DNA from 4 places in the Paenibacillus sp. cl6col genome. Region 4 is predicted to be linked to each of the others. Evidence: riboswitches for the same ligand, from Rfam matches in the RefSeq annotation. Region 4 holds a riboswitch; each other region holds the start of a gene.
What was found. A riboswitch is a leader RNA that binds a small molecule or an ion and turns the genes downstream of it on or off. The one in region 4 is predicted to bind cyclic di-GMP.

Region 1: another riboswitch for cyclic di-GMP. It lies ahead of BLS15_RS18640 (CAP-associated domain-containing protein); the one in region 4 lies ahead of BLS15_RS03400 (4'-phosphopantetheinyl transferase family protein).
Region 2: another riboswitch for cyclic di-GMP. It lies ahead of BLS15_RS29890 (glycosyl hydrolase family 18 protein); the one in region 4 lies ahead of BLS15_RS03400 (4'-phosphopantetheinyl transferase family protein).
Region 3: another riboswitch for cyclic di-GMP. It lies ahead of BLS15_RS12620 (MucBP domain-containing protein); the one in region 4 lies ahead of BLS15_RS03400 (4'-phosphopantetheinyl transferase family protein).

The regions. Positions count from the first base shown of each region.
Region 1 is NZ_FNAZ01000007.1:96,713-102,178, reverse strand. It holds gene BLS15_RS18640 (CAP-associated domain-containing protein) at 1-1,709, opposite strand, end outside; cyclic di-GMP riboswitch class I at 1,920-2,009, opposite strand; gene BLS15_RS18635 (macrolide family glycosyltransferase) at 2,185-3,366, opposite strand; gene BLS15_RS18630 (helix-turn-helix domain-containing protein) at 3,363-3,803, opposite strand; gene BLS15_RS18625 (DUF6612 family protein) at 4,200-4,997, shown strand.
Region 2 is NZ_FNAZ01000017.1:12,973-18,438, forward strand. It holds gene BLS15_RS29890 (glycosyl hydrolase family 18 protein) at 1-1,501, opposite strand, end outside; cyclic di-GMP riboswitch class I at 1,613-1,697, opposite strand; gene BLS15_RS27035 (TrmB family transcriptional regulator) at 2,175-2,984, shown strand; gene BLS15_RS27040 (AzlC family ABC transporter permease) at 3,064-3,792, shown strand; gene BLS15_RS27045 (AzlD domain-containing protein) at 3,783-4,109, shown strand; gene BLS15_RS27050 (helix-turn-helix transcriptional regulator) at 4,324-4,989, opposite strand.
Region 3 is NZ_FNAZ01000004.1:161,656-167,121, forward strand. It holds gene BLS15_RS12620 (MucBP domain-containing protein) at 1-1,898, opposite strand, end outside; cyclic di-GMP riboswitch class I at 2,050-2,137, opposite strand; gene BLS15_RS12625 (ABC transporter ATP-binding protein) at 2,570-3,493, shown strand; gene BLS15_RS12630 (ABC transporter permease) at 3,483-4,181, shown strand; gene BLS15_RS12635 (cold-shock protein) at 4,418-4,618, shown strand; gene BLS15_RS12640 (TVP38/TMEM64 family protein) at 4,931-5,466, shown strand, end outside.
Region 4 is NZ_FNAZ01000001.1:790,239-795,704, forward strand. It holds gene BLS15_RS03395 (non-ribosomal peptide synthetase) at 1-2,261, opposite strand, end outside; gene BLS15_RS03400 (4'-phosphopantetheinyl transferase family protein) at 2,252-3,007, opposite strand; cyclic di-GMP riboswitch class I at 3,091-3,177, opposite strand; gene BLS15_RS03405 (copper amine oxidase N-terminal domain-containing protein) at 3,747-5,466, opposite strand, start outside.

The DNA.
Region 1 (5,466 bases), on a different contig from region 4:
ACTTCATTGTAATCCTTCATGCTTACATCGCTAATATCGGGTTGAACCTGCTTGGTATTTTTGTCCTGCAGCTGTTTTTTCACGGTATTCGCATTTATCTTGAACTCCGCATTCACTGCATGCTCCTTCATCGTCTCTGCCAGTAATCCTGCCTTCATCGTCTTACCGGCTGGAATTGTTCCCACAGAAGTCGAAGGTGTAGAACTACTAGAACCTCTAGAGCCTTCAGATGAGGAAGACGAAATAGGCAACTCTGGCTTCGGATTCGGATTCGGAACAGACGGCTTGATGACATCAACAGTAGACGAGTGAATGTAACCGATTCGGATCCGTTCATTGTTTGCGTTGAACAGATTCGCATTTACAAGATTGAAGGTATATTTCCCTTCTTGGTCGCTCAAGAAAGCGATGGTTGCTATGTCGCCGTCTCCTTCATAAGCGCCTCCGTTGAGATTTACGGAGTAATCCAATTGCTTCTGGCCATTAGGTAAATCGGTTATGTTCTTTGTCGTGATAAGTGGGACATCCGGATAGTTCAACTTTTGATAGGTAGCCATCGTAACGCTTGGCTTTATATCTAAGAGAGTCAAGCGGCTGTCATAAGTAAGACTGAATGAAGCTGAATATACTGCTTCCGACACAGAATATTCGACCTTTACATCGAATGGATCTCCTGTCAGAACCTTAGATTCGCTGAGGCTAGGAGATACAACATCGGGATCGGGCTTTTTATCGTCGACGGAATTCTGCGTGACGAAGTTCTGTGTGTAATATACATTTGAATTCCCCCCGAAGTACACACCCACCCCTAGATGAGAAAAGTCTCCCAAAATATTCGAACGATGTCCTTTCGAGTTCATCCAGTTCTCGTGAACGAAGATGGCACTCGACTGTCCAGCAGCAATGTTTTCCCCTGCCTTTTGGTATACGATTCCGTCCGCCTTCAGCCGATCGAACGGGGATTTGCCGTCCGGATTGTTATGATCGAAGAAGCTTCTCAGCCCCATATCGTCGCTATGCTTGCGAGCAGTTCCCGCAGCCTTTTCATTCCACTTCAATGGCTTCATGCCCTCGCGGACACGCACAGCATTAGCCAAATCGAGGATTTGTTGCTCAAAGCTTGTCTGCAATCGCTTGCTAGGCGTGCCAAAGTACCCCTTGAACGCCAGTTCCACATCATGGGCAATAAATTGGACAGCCGTCACCGTATTCCCTTGATGGAGATCATAGAACACGGTTGCATACATACCGCCGACCTTGTACAGGCTATATTGTCCGCTGTTGTCCATATTGTAAATCGTATTGCCTTTCCTAATTTGACTGAGGGAAGATCCGAAGGCTGCCTCTACCTCCTGCTTGGTTGAACCGAATCCAATGCTTCCATAAGAATCATTCGCATTCGTATAGAGTGCAACGACCTTGTGGTCCTGAACACCAACTTGTAAGTAATGTTTATAATCCTGATTGTAAATATACCACTCGAAGCCATATTCACTTAGATCCTTGCGAACCGGCAGTCCGATTTTTTGGAATAGTTGATCCTCGCTCATTCCTATGGTGATGCCTTGCAGTTGGTCTGCCCCTGCCTGCGGAGCATTGTTCGTTTTCGTGACAGTAATCATACTACCGACCAGCTTATCCGCTGCATAAAGGGTCGGCTGATAGATAAGCATCCCGGCTAACAGCGCAGCGCTAGCTGTAATCGTCATACGCCGCATTCTTCCTGCTTTAATGTGTTTATGCTGTTCTTGGTACATTGCGTTGTTGGTTGCTGTACAACATGGCCGCATCATTACATCTCCTATTCTTTTACATTCTGCGATCAAATGAGATGAACATCGGGGACGCTTTACAATAGCACAAAAAAAGCGCCACCCTAATGGCAGCGCAATAAAAAAAGACGCACGTAATGTCGCAATTAGGGCAACCCGGCTGTCATCGCATTGTGAAATACATTAGACCCGTGGCTTTGCGTCCCCTGCTTTCGCTAGGGTTTGCCATTATCCAAATGTTACAGATTAAATGTCTATAGTAACATGTAAATGAACAGCTTGTATACAACTGTGCCTATAGGTACGCAAAATTCAATCAAGTACCAGGTCTATCAACCCAGTACGATTTATGTTCGTCATGCACTTCTTCAATGAAGCTGCCCCATTTTAAAAAAAGGATCATGAAAGTACACTAAGACTTCGCTCGAATTTTAGTTAAAATCACATTGGCCGCTTCTACTGCACCACCAGCATTCTGAAAAGTTTCTGACAGTTTTTGCGCATTTTCCTGATAAGTCCGATTCGTCAACACCTCAGATACCGCTGCTGCCAAATATTTTGGCTTCTTTCCTTTCAACTTTAAACCTGCACCCAGTTGAGCAACCCGATCAGCCACTAATCCTTGTTCGCTATGTTGCGGAAATAAAACCATTGGAACTCCAAAATACAGGCTTTCATTCACACTATTCATGCCACAATGGGTAATAAATACATCGGCTGTTTGCAATACCGATATTTGATCCACGACGTTATTCACTGTGAAATTTCTTGGTATGTTGCCAAGAGAAGCAATCTCCGTTTTTTCACCAACTGACATCACAACATCATAGTCCGTATCTGCAAATGCCTGAATAACTTTTTGGTAAAAATCTTGATTTTGATTCAGTATAGTCCCAAGTGAAATGTAGATTAGTTTTCTATCTTTTTTATTAATCTGTATCGGCGGAGACTGCCTGATGGATGGTCCGACAAAAGCATATCGCTCAGAAAACGTATCCGCCATCGGCTGGAATTCTTTCGAGGTATAAACAATGGCGTCTGTTTCATTATTATTTTGAACAATCGATACAACATTCCCTATCTCATAACCATGATTCTTTAACAACTGAATTTTTCTGTTCATTCGGGGCCAACCCACGATCATCCTCCATACATCGATGAAACCACGCTTCATCAGTTTCGCGGTGTACTGATTAAAAGCAAAGGTAGTAGTCGAACAAACATATGGAATTTCTAGTTTTTTAGCAAATAATTTTCCCCAAAAGCATATAGAGTCAGATACAATACAATCCGGCTGGATTTCCCTTAATTCCTGACATACCTTCTCATCCAAAGCAATGGTCGTATCGGCAACCATCTCAATTAATGCTGTAAAATCTTTGCCAACCTTGCGATCCAATTCCTTTTGTGAAAGCTGGGGCAAGAACTCATCACAAGCAATGAATGCAGCACCAGCACCTTCTATTTTTTCCTGAAATTCTAGAAAGGAATAGTACCAAACTTGATGGCCTCTATTGACTAACTCGGCAACCACCGGAATGGTTGGATTGGTATGACCATGTGCGGGTATCGAAAAAAATACAATTTTGCTCATTCTGATTCATCTACCTCTCGCTCCGCTTTTTGGATCATCTCTACAAATTCCATGAAATGATTACTTTTTAAGAGAGCAATCCCTTTTGTCGCATCTTCCCCCAAGACAATCAGCTTATCACCAGCTTGTATCTGATACATTTCGCGTGCCTGTTTGGGAATGACAATCTGTCCCCGATCTCCTACCTTCACAACACCAAAGAACTGCTTCCCCGTGGGAACGAGCTGATTCGCCGCTTCTTCACTCATATCACGGGATAATTGATCCAGGGTTACTTGGAAAAGTTCAGCGAGTATTTTGCATTTAAAAATATCGGGCAAGGCCTCCCCGTTTTCCCACTTTGCTACGGTCTGTCGTGACACGTTTACCTTCTCAGCTAATTGTTCCTGACTGAATTTATGCTTTTTACGCAACACACGAATATTCATACCAATCATATTTTTCATCTCCGTATACGTTAAATATATAGAAGAACCAAGGTGGAAATCTATCAACAATTCGCAACATTTTATGTTAAGAATTGTGGCAAAGTACAAGTCATAGATGAAGCTAACGTCGATAGCGCCGTATTCGATTGCGAACCAAAAATTTTTCGCAATATATCCAATACTTGTGCACTGTTATTTGTCCATATCATACCAAATTAATAGAGAATACAAACTGAGGTGTTCTGTTAAAGAACAAGACTGTCGACAGTCTTGCTGTATCCATTAGATGTATCGATGATGTCCAAATGCTTCTATTTTATTGAAGTAATAGGTTTTAACTTACTGTTCCCTTCTTTATAAATTGGCTAACATGGGTAAAGCAGATTATTTTAGGGGGCTGTTATTTTGAAAAAACGGATAACCATACTACTAGCATTCTTATCATTACTAGGGATAACGGCATGCGGCAATACGATGCCGACAGCCGATGAAGTATTGCAGAAAGCAATTGAGGCTGATAAAAGTGTAAAGAGCTTTTCCTTGGATATCAATCAGACAGAGACAATCAAGGCAGATCAAAAAATTGAAGCTTCTAAGCTAACTAAAATAAGATTTGATTATACGAAAGAACCGATCGGCTTATATTTCGAAAATTCGATAATATCTAATGAGGTGAATTTAACTTTAAAAAAGTACCAAACGAATGAAGGGTCATATTTTCTTCAATATGATGGTCAATGGAGGAAATTGCCGGATGATTTGATGAATCCAACTCAAATACAGAAGGATATGGATTTGAATGAGCTCTTTAGACAGATCAAGATGTATGCAAATGAAGCGAACATTATTTCAGAAGGCAATGATTATATCGTGACAGTGAGTTTGGAAAATGAAAAAGCTAAGGAAGCTGAACATTTTTTGTGGTCGGAGTTACCAAGCAAGGAAGAGGATAAATTAGAACAGGAAAAGTCGGAGCAAAAGGGTAATAAACAAATCATGCTCGATATGAAAAACATAGTCATTAAATATCGGATCAATAAGGATAATTATTTTCTTATGAGTACCGCTTTAGAATATACAAAGTCTGGGGAAGAATCCGGACGAAAAATTGAGGATCATTTTGTAAGTAACTCAACATACACTAGACACAATGTGGTTCCTCAGATTAAAGTGCCACAGCATATTATAAAAAGCGCTCAATAAGAAGTTATTTTTCTACGATTCCGCCGCATCTTTTGAATGCGGCGGTTTTTGCATATTCTTGACAGGACGAGCTATGATCGTGTATGATTTTCCTCGTAATACCATTTTATGATGATGAGGATTAGAAAGGGGATGGCGGTATTGTCAACTGTTCTTCAACGGAAATTGGCTTAAGACGGGAGAAGTCTGCCCATTTTTAGCTTAATGCCAATCGAAGAACAGTGGATAAAGAACCGATTCCTTTTTTCATATACAAGTACGCGTTCATGAACTTTGGGTGCAGAACCAAGCGGAACCAACAGACACGGTCTGTTCGTATTGGTCTGCAGCACTAAGGATAAATTGAACTACCTATTATGGGCTATTTGTATAGGGCAAGGCGATTCGTTCGCCTTGCCCTTTTTTGCATACACACAAGCAAATACTTTCTTTATGAAGCTGTTCTCTCGCTTGGCGTTGAGCATCATTT
Region 2 (5,466 bases), on a different contig from region 4:
TGTTGCCCCAAGCCTCAGTATACGGTTTCACATCCGCCGTAACGTCCAGCTTGGTATATTGGATTTCATGTGTTGTCAACGCCTGGCTCCCGAAGAGGCCTTCTTTCGTTGCCTTTGTTAATTTGTCGCGCTTGGCAGGATCCGCAGTAGGGGCATCATTGGAAGCCATCCAAGCAATGACGCCGCCCAGACCGTTTTCAAGCACATATTTCGTTTTCTCTTGAATGGATCTTTCATTGTCATACGTGTAGAATACGCCAGTTGTCCCATCATACAGATAGGGAGCTTTGGCTGCATCATCCCAATATTCCTTGAGATTCGGGTAAGTGGCCTTCAGCTTGTCGAGGTTGCGATAAGACCAAATCCCTGTTCGGCGGCCGCCGTCCCCAACAGCGAGCGCTGCCTCGCCAACCGCGCCGCGGGATGGAGTCTGATCCGCATCCTTGGCTGATAGTGCTGCTTCGCCGAATAGCCCCGGATGATTCGGATCGGATCCTTGCGATACTTTATCCCAGCCGCGAGTGTAGTAGGCTGCCCCGACAACAATCTTGTTCGGCTCGGCTCCTTGCTGAATCAAATATTTCACGCTCTCGTCTATGGACAGGTTGTTGCCCGTGAGCGGGTCGTTCGGGTTCGTATACAAGCCGGTATGGTGGCCGCTTATTTCATCCCATGCACCGCGCATGTCATAAGTCATAATGTTGGCAAAGTCTACAATGTTGAACAGTCTCGGCACATCAATGCCGATATCGATCTTACTCTTCGGCGCTGGAAGTGCAACAGACAGTTCATACGCTTTACCAAGCTCGGCTCCTTGCTTATTCAATGCGTTTTTGATATCTTGCAGGAGTAAAATATAATTGTTTTTATCCTCTGGTATAGCGTATTTCGTACCTTCATCGTTCTTATTATCGACCATATCAGGCTGTCGAACTTCAGCCGGGAACTCCCAATCGACATCCACGAAGTCCATGTTCGTGTACTTGATGAATTTCATGACATTTTGGATCAGATTTGCCCGTTTGGAAGCATCGGCTGCAACGACAGCGAAGTCGCCTGATTTCGACCATCCGCCAAGAGAGATGCCGATCTTCAGATTCGGGTTTTCTGCGCGCAATTGCTGCAGGGCGATAAGGATGCCTGCATTGGCCGCTTGCCATTGAACGCCATCCTGGCCGACAGGCGCTTCTACTGCCGCATCCTTATCCGTAAAGACAAGGTTGCCTTGGGCATCAAAATCGAGAAACGCATAGTTCAGGTGGGTTAATTGATCGGCCGGTATATCCTTAGGATAAAAGTTCCCTTGTCCTCCCCAAATCGACCAATCGCCATAGTACATAACATTCCTTATTTCCTTTGTCGCGTTTTTGACCACAGGTTCCTGTGCTGCGGAAACAGCCGACCCTGCATAAGCCGGTGCCAACGAAGACACGAACATCATGATGGTCACTACCGTCATTGCGAACAATCTCCGTGCACTCTGCTTTTTCCCAGTCTTCATCCGTTATTCACTTCCTATCAATAGATTTTATTAATAGGCAGCTAGGGTGGGGCATCTCGCCATGGATCATACAAAAACAACCATACGACTAATAGAGATGGGGGTCTATTAATCGGCAACTGGCTGGCATAGAATTTCTTCCTTAGCCCCTTTAGTTTTGCGTCACTAGATTTCCCTAGCTTTGCCTAGTAATACCTGCAAACATGCATACTCTTGCATAACGATACATGTTTACACCGTTAAATATACAGCAGTTTCACGTTTATTTAATGGGTCATACGGATTATTTGTGAATATATGAACATAGTTCGATATTATTATTCACTAGAAATATATCATGTTGAAATCCGGATGGAATAAGAGGATGTATGTTAATTCCATATGGTTTGATACTGGACATCAGCCTAGTAACTGCACCGATCCCTTGTTATTCCTTGTTATGCTTTTTTACATATTCCACATGTCCGACAAGGTTTGGGCAGTAGGTCTTAGGGAGGGAATTAAAAAGGACTGATCCTCCTTTTCTGGGCAATTATACCTCGCCCAAAAGTTGAAGAATCAGGAACAAAACAGTGGTCTGACGATCATTTTCGATAACGGAACCAGGATTGCTTTGACAGCTAATTCATTTTATTTTATAGTAAGTAACACACTAACTACTAAAGGAGTTGCCATGGAAGAACTTTTTAAAGAACTTCAGAAATGGGGCTTTTCACAATATGAATGTAAAGCGTACATAGGGCTATTGAAAAATTCTCCTATAACCGGATATGAAATAAGCAAAAGGTCAGGTGTACCTCGTTCAACGATATATGAAGTACTGGCAAAATTAATGGATAAAGGTGCGGTGTATACAGTACCTACTGATCCTGTAACCTATGCGCCATTACCAGCAAAAGAATTAATCCGTCGATTGCGTAATGACTTTGACAATTCTATGGATTATCTTGAAAAGAATTTATCTGCGTTAGAAAGTGAACAAGAAGTAGATGTCATTCGACGCATCAGCAGTGATGAGCGCGTTGTGGCCGAAATGATTGACATAATCGATAAAGCTAAAAAAGAAATATGGTTGTCGATTTGGGAACCACAAGTCGCTTCGATAAAAGGTGCTATAGATGAGCGGATAAAGGATGATACCCACGTCTTTTCTATTCTTTTTGGAGCACCTGAGATTCAGCTTGGGGCAACGACTCATCACAACTACATGGCTCCAGAAGTAGCTGAGGAACGTATGAACGGCCGCTTAACGATTGTTGCACGGGATAATGAAGAAGTATTAATTGCAAATTTCGCGCAAAATACACCTGCATGGGCGGTAAAAACGGAAGACCCGGCACTTGTGTTAATCGCGATGGAATACATCAGGCATGACATTATGTTCTCAGAATTAGTGAAAGAAGTGGGCCCAGAGAAAGCAGAAGCGCTTTGGAAAAACGCTCCTAACCTATTTCATGTTGTTACCGGGAAACGGTTCAAATAAATTGAACCGTATTTTCTTTCACTTTTTCGTAGTAGTTAGTAAGTTAGCTTCTAATACTTGAAAATAAAGAGGGAATGAAATGAGTCTGTCGAACGTCCAAATGAATTCGTCTCCGAGAGCTGAAGATAGCTTTATCCAAGGAGTAAAAGATTGTGTCCCCACGCTGCTGGGTTATTTAAGTATCGGATTAGCTGCAGGTGTGATCCAAAAGACTGCGGGACTTAGCATCGCTGAGATCGCTCTGATGTCTATGATTCTCTATGCTGGCTCAGCTCAGTTTATTGCTGCGGGTATGATAGCAGCAAGTAGTTCGATTACTGCCATTATTATTACGATTTTCTTTGTAAATCTTCGTCATATTTTACTTAGTGCAGCACTAGCACCTTATTTCCGGCATCTTACTCCACTTCGCAACATGCTAGTAGGTTCTCTACTCACCGATGAGACATTCGGTGTCGCGATTACCGAGGCGGCCAAGAAAAAGCGAATCAGTGAGAAATGGATGCATGGCCTCAACATAACCGCTTATGTAAATTGGCTTGCAGCGAATCTAGCAGGAGCATTTTTGGCGCAATGGATTTCGAATCCTGAGAAATTCGGACTAGCATTTGCCTTGCCAGCTATGTTTATTGGAATTCTCGTACTCTCTATGGTAGGGCGAAATAGAATCAAACTTGATATCGTTGTCGCAATTATTGCAGTGGTCATTGCTGTGGGAAGTTCTTTCTTTTTGTCCAGCAGTATGGGCGTTATTGTGGCTACAATTATTGCTTCAACAATAGGAATGGTGGTAGAAAAATGGAAGTAAGATGGGACATTTTTTTGATTATTCTAGGCTCAGCTTTTGTCACGTTCATTCCAAGGGTCGTTCCTCTTATGGTGCTTAGTCGGTTTGAATTACCAGAATGGGCAATGCGTTGGTTAAATTATGTCCCCATTTCTGTAATAGCTGCTCTGATAGGTCAAGAGATATTTATCCATGACGGAAAGCTTACATCTCTTACCAACAACATTGAATTTTTTGCAGCCATACCGACTTTTTTAATTGCGATAAAAACAAGAAGTTTATTGGGAACCGTACTGGGCGGTATTATCTCCATAATCATTTTACGCTTATTGTTTTGAAACTTGATACTAGAGTTTTGGCAATCTTCGCTCTTAACGTGAAGAGAATAGTAAAGCTACCGAAGTGAGAAGCCAGTGGTACAGGCTTGTGTATACAGTGAAAAAGACGACTATTATCCCATAAATAGAATAATAGTCGTCTTTTGTTTCGCTCTACGGCCTCGGATTGATCCAAGGTTGTATTGCTCGATTTATTGTTCTGATTCGATTGGGGCTACTTGTCGTTGCGAGATATCATTTGATGATAACGATAAACACTTGATTCCGACATTCCCATTATTTCAGCAACTTCATTTATTGTACCTTTAACTTCAAATACCCCATATTCCTTTAATTTGAAAATAGCAAGTCTCTTTTGTTCAGGTGATAACTGAGCACCGGATTCTAATATATCTTTATCTATTACTGAATAAATGATATTACGAATATTATCGGTAAGTTTTTCAATAGGTTGTTCCTGGTCAGTTTCTTGTTCGATAAGATCTATAGCTGAACTTAGATTGGCCAATTTTAATATATCCTTTGCGACTTTCCTATAGACATCCGCATCAAAATTTATACATAAAAGACCTTGTAATTGACCTTCACGATCTTTTATAAATAAAGTTGATGAACGGAATTTTTTACCTCTGGGTCCTTCTCCAACATAATCTACAACATAATCCTTTTTTAAATATACCTTTTCGTTGATTAATTTTTTTGCATAGTCAGTTAAAGGGCCATTTAAAGATCTTCCACTTAAGTCTCCATTGACTATGTGACCGATTTGAGAACCCCCATTAGGATTTAAAACATGTAATACAAATTCATAATTAGATCCCAAAATTTCCCCGAAATAATTCATTATGTTTTGATAGTGTCGAAATAGTTCATTATCCATTTAAGTATTCCTCCTAATCAGTTATTCCTGAATTTCATTCACTATGAAATTGCTCGCGAATTCATATTCAATTCCAAGGTTGAGCAAAATCTCTTTCAATAAAAGATGCGCTTTACTTCTCGTACATAGATGCGTTCTTCTTTTTTCAGCTATAGACAACCCAACTTCGGGTCTTTTATCGGCAAGGTTTCGTTTAATGAAGAAGCCAGCATTCAAAATAGACAACCCTATTATAACTTATAACAAGTTTTTTAGAATTTTAAAAGGGAGAAACATTAAATTTGTAATAAAAAATTCCGATAATAATAATTTATTATCATTTGTTTGACTGCATGAATATCTATGTGGTACTCTGTCTGTGTAGTAATAAAAAATAATTACTATAATAAATTATTTCAAATTATGTGAGAAGGATCAGAAAACATCGTTGTTTTGATGGCATTGATTGCAACGAGTATGATTACAACGATAATTTAT
Region 3 (5,466 bases), on a different contig from region 4:
GCTTTTACAGTGTAGGTTACCTCCGCCTTCTCAGGCGTGTAGCCTGGGATGTCCAGAGCTTTCAACGTAACGGCCTCGCCAATTTTACCTGAATGAGATGTGTCGTCGTCAGCGATGGACTTGCCGGTATCCTTATCGATGAACTTGATCGTGATAGGGAGTGCTGTCTTCTTGTAGAAGAAGGTATATTCGTTGTCCTTGGCCTTAAATGTGTATTGAACTTCGGCGTTCTCAGGCGTGTATCCCGGGATGTCGAGTGCCTTCAACGTAATCGTCTGTCCGTCGGTGCCGGAGAGCGAAGTATCGTCGTCAGCGATGGATGTGCCGGAGTCCTTATCTACATACTTAATCGTTAGCTTTTGTGGAGCTAGCATATATCCGAACCATACTGTTTTGTTAGGTTCCTGCAGTGTTAACGTTTCTTCTGTAGGGTCGGTGCCCTTTTTCAACACATAGTTGTCGAGCTTCGGAGCAGGAACCTTGTACTTCGGCCCTATATCCAGCGCATCCTTCCCATTGACAGTGAAAGACTCGCTGTACAACTGCTCTGCAAGATCCACACGTTCGACAACCTTGCCGTCTGCGTTAATAGGCTCGCCTTGTTCATTAACCTTGTAGCCTTTCACAAGAATGGAGCCTTTGCCGAAGCTGACTTGTGGCACTTCAAAATCTTTTGTTGTACGTTGTCTATTCACATCTGTGTATTCCATGGTGGTACGTCCGTTTGTCGGGTAATTGACATCGGCACTCGGATTTTTAGAAGAGTCCATTTTGATGGTATATGTCAGGGTTGCCGGACTTCCCTCTACAATGTTGCCAACGTCCCATACAAACGTTTCCGAAGCTGCATCCCATTTCACCGTGCCTTGAGATGCTGTATAGTCTTGCTTTTCAACAGGTGCATTGCCCTTGAAATTAAGGTTAAACATTTCACCCATCGGATCCTTGACTACAGCATTTTCAGCCGCGTAGGAAATTTTCCCTGCCAGTTCAGAGAAAACCTTCTCCAGCTCCGCGCTGTCAGATGGGTAATAGTTGTTTGCTGAAGCGCTGTTCTTTAATACATATACAGCGTTAGCATCATTGCCGACCTCAAGCCCAATCGAATAAATGGTGACTCCTGCATCCTTGGATGCTTTGGCTTGAGATATCGTAGGAATTCCATTGTCCTTAACCGTATAGTTATCTACTTTGTATCGATCCCCAAACAAGCCAGAGGATAATTCATAGCTGCTGCCGGATCCGATAGTCTTGGTGTAGTCAAAGTTGGACAGTACAAAGTTATACTTGTTGTTGGGCCATGAATAAGGAGCGGCCTTTTTTGCAGGAGAACTGAACGTTGGCGCACCGTCGCTAAGCAGCACAATAAATTTATTTTTAGCTGAACTCTTTGTAGTTAGTAACTGATGTGCTGTGTTGAGAGCGCCTTGTATGTTTGTCCCTCCGGAAGCCGAGATGCCCTTAATTTTGTTCAGGAGCTGCTGTTTATCATTCTGGCCAAGGAATCCGGATGATGTATCCTCTGCGCTGGTGCTAAACGTGACAAGAGCAATTCTTGTTTTGACGTTGGACAAAAGCAGTGTATTTGCAAATTTCTCCGCAGCTTTTTTGGCATTGTCTAACCGTTTGTAGCTTTTCATACTGTCTGACTTGTCTAAGACAAGTACAACATCGGTGTCACCGGCTTCAACGTTCTTCCCTTCGGCGGTCAGAGTAATCTGCCACTCTCCTGGCGTCCCGGTTGGCTTCGCTGTCTTGCTTAATTTCACAGCACCTGGCTCTGGCCAAATTGGATCACGTGCGGCTGCATCTGCACTTTGCAGTGTGTGAGGAATAAACCCGAAGAACACGGCAAATACGCACAGCCATGTTACGGCCAACTTTACTCTACGTTTCATTCAATTCGCCACCTCATTTTTTCATTTTATTCCTCCCCTACCGAAGTGAGTCCATGCCTCCTCATTCTTATTTATATAGCTCAACGGAAAGTTAATTCCGCCAGAACTTCACATAAATAAAAAAAGTCCAGCTGCAAGTAACAGAATTGTTAGTTGCAGCTGGACTATCATAGGTCGTAGAACCGTTAGACTCCGAAGCTTTGCGGCCTAATCTTTCGATTAGTGTGCCCTATGTGATTGATCAATCATAACACCTCTTATCCAAGCGAAGATGACTGTAATCATAGGCATAGGGAACTATCAAGCTCAATATAGGTTACGAGGAACAATTTGTCAATGATAAGAAAATACTAGTTTGTATACATACTACAAGTATTAACCTACTAGAGTTGATTCATACCTGATAATCCATCTATATGCCTCCAACTTAATAACTATTCATCGCTATCAGAAGGAAATAACGGATTGAAACGCTCCCATGCCCGTACGATAATGAGTAGAGCAGATAATCTAGCAATCGGCTTCATGAATACCAAGGTGTGTCGAGTGAGACTGAATGAAGAGCAAATAGAGCTTAAGATTTTTGTAAGGATTGAGTAAGGAATTAGAGAGGAATGCCTCATACAATAAAGTCATCGGGAAGCACGCATTGAGCGGGAGGAGATACTGGCATGACGTATTTATTACGTACACATCATTTGACAAAGACGTTCCTAGACAAAGAGGTTGTCTCGAATGTGAATATGAACATCCGTCAAGGAGAGATATATGGATTTTTGGGTCCGAATGGGGCCGGTAAGACAACAATTATGAAAATGATTACGAACTTAATTAAGCCTACAATGGGTCAAATTGAAGTATTCGGGGAAGCGCTAGCCCCTAAGTCGTATCATCTGCTGGCTCGGATGGGGACAATTATCGAATACCCTGTATTTTATGACAAGCTGTCGGCACGAGAGAATATGGAGCTGCACTGCGAGTACATGGGATATCACAACATGAAGGCCATAGATGAGGCATTGGAGCTGGTGAAGCTCAACCATGTGGGTGATAAAGCAGTTAAAGATTTCTCGCTTGGAATGAAACAGCGGCTAGGGATCGCCAGAGCGATCGCAACGAAGCCGGAGCTGCTTCTGTTGGATGAACCTATTAATGGGCTGGATCCGATAGGGATTAAGGAGATACGCGATTTGCTTCTCATGCTGAGCAGACAATATGGTACAACGATATTGATATCAAGTCATCTGCTGGGTGAAATTGAGCTTGTTGCAGATACGATTGGTGTCATTAATAAGGGTCGATTAATTGCAGAAGTGTCTATGGATGAGGTTCGTATGAAAAATAGCGAATATATTGAGATTGTGACGAATGATTGCACGCGAGCTGCGTTCCTGCTCGAAGATAAACTAGGCATACACAATCTACGAGTCATGGATGAGCGCATAATTCGAGTATATGATCCGAATATCCAGCAGGGAGTGCTGACGAAGGAACTGGTCGTGAACGATATTTTAATAGAATCGATCCATAAGAAAAACAGCTCTTTAGAGGAATACTTCTTATCTTTGTTGGATGGAGGCGATCATGTTGCGTAATTTGATAGCTTTGGAGCTTCGGAAGCATCACATAGGAGGGTATATTCGAAACGCAATTATTGCAAATATTGTCGCGATTGCCATCTTATTCTTAATGTTATACAGTCCTAACATGATGGAAGAAGTTGTTTTCGCGGATTACACTGCCCTTTTTGTGGGTGTGGATTCATTTGTACGAATGATCTTTATCGTCTTTGCAGCAGTATTGATATCTCGGTTCATTATTGATGAATATAAATCAAAGACAATAAACATCCTATTTATGTATCCAATAAGTCGGAAAAAGATCCTCCTCAGCAAGTTGGCCATTATCGCCATTTTCACATTTAGCAATATTATTGTGTCTGAAATTGTGCTCAACGCGATCTTGTTGACAGCAAATGCAATTGTACCCATTATACAAGAGCCCCTGACTTTGTCGATAATTGGGGGAGGGGCATTGAAGTTGATCATGAATGCAATGGCTGCAAGCATTATGAGCCTCATTCCGCTATATTTCGGCATGAGAAAATATTCGACACCGACGACGATCATGTCTTCCTTGCTCATTGTTTCCATCGTGTGCTCGAATAATGGGGGAGTCTCGCTGAATTCAATCATTATCGTTCCGATCATCTTGGCACTGATCGGTGCATTCGTAATGTACATGACAATAAAGAAGGTTGAGCACGTAGATGTGGTCAATTAGTTGAATACGCTGACGTTGTCTGAGCCTGAGAAGACTTGGACAACGGGAAATTAAAACAAATTAAAAAACAGGAATTGCTATTTGGGTAACCTTGTGGTAAGATGACTATATTCAAATTTGACCTGATTCACATATTGCAGAGGGTTATTTTGAAGATAGAATAACCTTGTCCAATATGTGAATTTTATTTATTTATGTAAATAAGAGGTCATGTAAATTTTAGGAGGTATTTGTTCATGCAAACAGGTACAGTTAAATGGTTCAACGCAGAAAAAGGTTTCGGTTTCATCGAAGTTGAAGGCGGTAACGATGTATTCGTACACTTCTCCGCAATCACTGGCGACGGCTTCAAAACGTTGGACGAAGGCCAACGCGTTGAGTTCAACGTAGTTGAAGGCAACCGTGGACCACAAGCTGAGAACGTTGTAAAGCTGTAAGACACGAAATTACAATGCCCCAGACCTAAGGTTTGGGGCATTTATTAATTTATGCGGCAGGGATGCCGTATGAATAGCAAAGAGCCGTCCTCAGGGGCGGCTCTTTGTGTTTCTGCTTCGCTCTTGTTATATTCGCAGCCACGCCATTTATTTGTCGATCTTTTTTGTTGTGGAAGGCAGTATAGTGGGGACGATGTATGTTATGCTATTGTTCGAAGCGAGCTTATGGCAGCTTCCATCTCGTATGACAATGGCAATCATATTGAGCCATTTTTGGACAGATAAATATAGAGGCTGGTGGATACGTACAACATGGAACTATCCGAGATAACTTCTTATTTTACCGAAGAGCATTTGAAGGCGTTGTTGGAGCAATTCCGTTCCTTCGGGCCGCTGCCGGGCATATTACTGACGTTCATGAAGTCCTTTATCCCGCCGCTGCCTACCCTCGTTATTGTAGGTGTGAATGCTGCAGTATATGGGTTGTGGCTCGGATTTCTCTATTCATGGATTGGAATCGTGAGCGGCTGCATGCTGACGTTCCTCATTGTGCGCAAGGCAGCAGGCCACCCGTTGCTCGCTCGCTGGGCTGAGAAGCCGAAGGTGAAGAAGAGCATGCTGTGGGTGCGTCATAATGCATTCAGTTATGTCTTCTTGCTTAGTATTTTCCCAGTAGGTCCCTTCGTTCTTATTAATATGGTCGCGGCTGTTGCGCGCATGCGAATCCGCTCCTTCTTCATTGCGATTCTCTTTGGCAAGGCGCTCATGGTATTCTCCGTATCCTATATTGGTCACGATATACAACGATTTATTGATCATCCGTTGCAGCTTATTTTTGTCGTCCTATT
Region 4 (5,466 bases):
AGCTTCAACGAATGCCCGCCAATCTCGAAGAAGTGATCCGCTGTGCCAATTGGAGAGATGCCAAGCAGTTCCTCCCATATCGCCGCAAGCTTCTTCTCCGTATCCGTTACAGGAGCTTGATATTCGGTAGAGATGCGCTCCTGCTTCTCAGGCTGAGGCAGCTTGGCCCGATCAATCTTGCCGTTGATCGTAAGCGGCATGCGCTCCAAGAACATGAAGTATGCCGGCACCATGAACTCAGGCAAATGCGAAGACAAGTACTCTCGCATTGCACTCGCTGTCATGCCTTCTTCCGCTACAATGTAAGCACAGAGAGCCTTCTGGCCAGGCGACTCTTCAAAAGCTACAACCAGTGCTTCCGTTACTTGCTCGTGCGTATGAATCTGCGCTTCAATCTCACCGAGCTCCATGCGATAGCCGCGAATCTTCACTTGATGATCTTTGCGTCCGACGAATTCCAAGTTGCCATCTGGCAACATGCGCACAAGGTCACCTGTTTTATAGATTCGTTCGCCAGCTACGAATGGACTATCCGCGAACTTCTCACGCGTCATCTCATCCTTATTCAAGTAGCCACGTGCTACGCCTTCACCGCCGACCCACAGCTCTCCTACAGCGCCAATCGGCTGCAGCATGCCGTAATCATTGACAACATAAGCGGTTGAGTTCGTAATTGGCGTACCGATAGGAATTGTCCCGTCTCCCTCTTCCTTCATCAGATAAGAAGTAGAGAAGGTTGTATTTTCAGTAGGACCATAAATATTCGAAATCTCAATCGGTGCACAGTCCTTAGCCGCTCGATAGAAGTGCTTTGGCGACATCAGCTCTCCACCGACAAGCAATTGGCGAAGCGGCGCAAATATGCGCGGATTGCGATCAACCAATTGAATGAACAGCGCCGTCGTCAAGAACATAATCGTTACCTGATGGCGGATGAGCGCTTCCTCCAGCTGCTCAGCGTCCAGTATCGTCGTCTTATCGATGAGCACGAGCCCTAAGCCATTCAACAAGGAGCCCCAGATTTCAAAGGTTGAGGCATCGAAGACAAGTGATCCCGTCTGCAAAATACGGTCGCCTTCGCCAAACTTCACATAATTCGTGCGCTTTACTAGGCGAATGACATTACGATGAGTAACCATGACGCCCTTAGGTCTTCCTGTCGAACCGGATGTGTAAATGATATATATAAGATCTTCTGGCTGATTCACAGATACCAGATTATCGCTAGATTCATCAGCAAGGCTCGGGTCATCCATATGAACCTGCTCGATGGTATTCGGCAAATCTATATCTGACGATCTGCTAGTCAGTACCAGCTTCGTACGACTGTCTTCCAGGACATATTGAATGCGATCCTGAGGGTGATCGGGATCAAGTGGAACATAAGCTCCTCCCGCCTTGAGAATCGCTAAGATACCGACAACCATCTCTGCACTGCGCTCTGCCATAATACCAACAGACTGTTCCCGATCGATGCCAAGCTTCCGCAGCCTGCGCGCCAATTGATTCGCACGAGCATTCAACTCGCAATAGGTCAACTCGCGATCATCTTCGATGACAGCTACTCGATCCGGATGCAGCTTAGCCTGTTCCTCGAACAGCGCCTGAACCGTGAATGTATGAGGATATTCAGCTCGCGTCTGATTCATCCCCTCAATTAACTGGCGCTTGTCCTGCTCTGTCAGCATTTCCAGCTCGCCAATACGCTTCTGAGGATGCTTCACAGCTTCATCCAGCAGCTGCAAGAAGTACTCCCCCAGCTTCTCTACCGTCGATAACTGGAACTGATTTTCCTTGTAATACATTGTGAACATTGGTAATGCGCCCGTTCCAGCAGCATGCTGAATGCAGCCGTGCAGGTCACATACCTGCTCTCCCTCTGGAAGCACGGGCTGAACATCTTCTCCGTACCAGCAATACGTTGCCACATCACTGTCAGAAGCTATTTCAGAGCAAGTCAGGTTACGTCCTTCTGCGCAAGCCGACAAGCTGTTATGAATGCTCATAATTCCTTGCAAGGTTACGTCATCCTGACTGACTACTGTATGGTTGCCATTGCCGTGTCCCGCTTGAACGGCATGAAGAGTTACTTGCTGCGAGTTGTAGAACCGGGACAACAGCGTTGCCCACGCACTGAACATGACGGATTCCAACTTGACCGAATGCTCGGCCGAATGCTTCTTTAGAAGACGCATTGTCTCCTCAGGCAGTTCGATAGAATGTACGTCATAGCCTGCCAATCGTTCTACTGTCAATTCCATGAAAGCCAATTCTCGTCCTCTCCTTTATACGATCCAACCCATTTCGTAAACCTATGAGTCAACTGCTCCCATGTGATGTACTCTATTTGCTTGGCAAATTCCATATGCTGTGCGCACACAGTCATACTATAGCCTGTTACAGGAACGACATATTGCTTTACATAATTATGATCAACATTCCATAATTGATTATGCTGTATAGGTACAGCTGTCTCCTGCACAATCTCGAATGTGCTAGGAGGCAGGCTGAGACCCGTTCCTAATGCCTTCAGAACACTTTCCTTAGCCGTCCATATGTAAAAAAACAATTCCTGACGCGCACGACTGTCGTTCGTATTTGCAAGCAATTCCAACTCACGCGGCGAGCATATCAGCCTAGCCACGTCCATGTTCCATTCTCCTGCTTGCTCTATATCAATCCCGATTGGCGCTTCATCCAATGCCACTGCTATGAACGCACCGGCGTGAGAGATGTTGAAAAATACTGGATCACCCTCCACATATGGCTTGCCGAAGGGATGAGTGTGAATAACAAGTTCGTTATTCGAACATTTCAAGGTTCGACATAGCAGCATGCGTGCCAATATGTCAGCCGCAACCGTGCAATAAAGATCTTCACGGTTCCGAAGTCTATCTAACCTTTTGTATTTTTCAGGTGTAACGAACGGGATAAATCGATCCATCAATGAATCTATGTCTTCGTAGGAAGTACACTCGTCCCATTTTAGCAACACAATTTCCATCATTTACCCCAGCTTCTGTGCGCAAAAAAAAGGCCATTCTGCATAGCCTTGTCACCGAATAACCGTTGTGTAGTTACCGCAACATTAATGGCAACCCGGCCGCCGTAATCCGTGAAGATGTTAGGCCCGCGGCTTTGCGTCCTCATCTTTCGAAGAGTTTGCCTTTCAATCCTGATGTTGTTCTTCTTGATGTATCCATTGCGTGTTGCAGATCGATTATCAGGCAAGAATGTCATAGCAATGTTACGCACTAGTTCTTGTGACATGTATCGCGTGAATAGGTCTAAAGTACATATTACATATCAGCATGTTGGACGGTCGCATTCCCTATCCAACTCAAGACCCATATTTTATATCGGTTGCTCGAATGAAAAGATTAATACTTTTTCATAACACTTTTCAATTTTTCGACACGAAAAATCATTTTTTGTCATTTTATAGTCATTTTCAAAGGTGGTTTCACCCTATTTCCGACAAAAACACCCCTATCCTCTCCATCCTTGCTCCCATAGATTCGTACAATTCCCTCCAACTGCTCGAACATTTGTCGATTTCCCTATAGAGCCACTACTGCTTAGCCCCCCTCTCCCCTACCAATTACCTAATAGACAGCACTGAAGTCATTTCTTACTCATTACACAACTCTCTTGTACTCTTGGTGATACATAAAAAGCCTCGGAAATCATTCCGAGGCTCTTATTGAATGCCATCTATCTATCTTCTCTATCCCACATCATGAGGATTAATATCCGTCACCAACTGTCATTTCGTTGGATGCAGTGGACAGCGCATTCACCGTTGCACTTCGTCCATCTGCTATGGACATCACGAATACTTTATAGGTAACGCCTGTGCGAATCGGATTTCCATATGCATCATTATCGGACAGCGAGAATATGGTTGAACCATCGCCTGATACACTAACCAATTTATAATTACTTCCTGCCACACGATTTGCCTGATCCAGGTTGAATGAACCCGCTGAACCGGAAGGAACAGCCATCACTGCGTAATAGGCAATTCCGTTATCACTGCCTGGCTTCGTGAAGTAAGCCTTGAAATCATTCACGCCTTCTCTCGCTGCAAACACGTTCGTAGGTGCCTGAACAGATTGATCTACCAAGGAAAATTCACCAGAAGGCGAAGACAAGGCATTCGAGGAGCCGCTTCTATTGTCAGCTACCGTAAGCACAAATACCCGGTAAGCAACACCTTTTTGAATGTCGTTGCCTTGAACATCCCGCAAGCCGCTTGTTAGCGATTGTCTTACATAGCCACTCTGATTCCCAACCCGAATGTAGCTGGATGATCTCACCTGTCCCGCACTATATGCGTCGAATGCATAGGACTGATCTGCGCGGACGACCATAATACGGTATTCATTTACGTACGAATTACTGGATGGTGCATTAAAGCCTACTTCAATGTCGCTGGCATTACCGTTTTTGCCAATAATCTTCGCTTCTACATTCGTCACAACATCAACCGAGGCATTGCCTTTAAGCGTCACCTCTGGAGATGGAGCAGACAACGCATTGTTCGCTTGACTATTGGAGCTTACAGACAGAACAAATACCCGGTAGCTGTTGCCGTTGCGAATCGGTGCTCCATCTACATCTCTTGCATCCGCATCGAATACATGCGACAAGCTGCTGCCACTCCGATACACGACAGCTGAGTTCCAATTATTAACTCGATTGGCCTCTGTTAGATTAAAACGGCTTGCGTTGGAAGACTTCACGACCATTACGCGATAATGGTTCACATTCGATTCATCTGCAGCACGGTTGAATGTTACACTCAGGTTTCGTCCATCATTGTAGTTTCCACCCAAACTGCTTGCCGATACGTTCGTTGCAGGGTACACCGTCGAATTGTTAGACAACGTAATCGTATCTGAAGAGCTGGACAGGGAATTCACATAACTACCGCGTCCAACAGAAAGCACATATACTTGGTAGCTGGTTCCGTTACGGATCAGGTCCCCATCTACGTCTCTCGCAGTAGAGCTCAGCTTGAGGCTAACGTCTCTGCCATTCGGGTTCATCGACGTATAATTGTAGTTGGATACGTTGTTCGCTTCGGATACATCAAAGCGGTACGATCTGCTCGTCTTCACAACCATAATTCGATACTGGCTAATATTCGATTCATCCGAGGCCCGGTTGAAGGTAACCATCATATCGCGGCCGTCATTATAATCTCCGACATCGCTTACTCTTACATTGGAAGCACTGTACACCGTTGAGTTATTCGAAATATTGATGGAATCAGATGCGCCCGACAATGCATTGTAATCAGAGTTGCTATTCGAAACTGACATGACGAACAGGCGGTATGTTTCCCCTCTGCGGATTAGTGAGCCATTCACATCACGCATATTAGATGGCAATGTTGAAGTAATGCTATAGCCATTCTTCGAGACATCATAATAATTGCTAGATGAAACCCGGTTTGCTTCA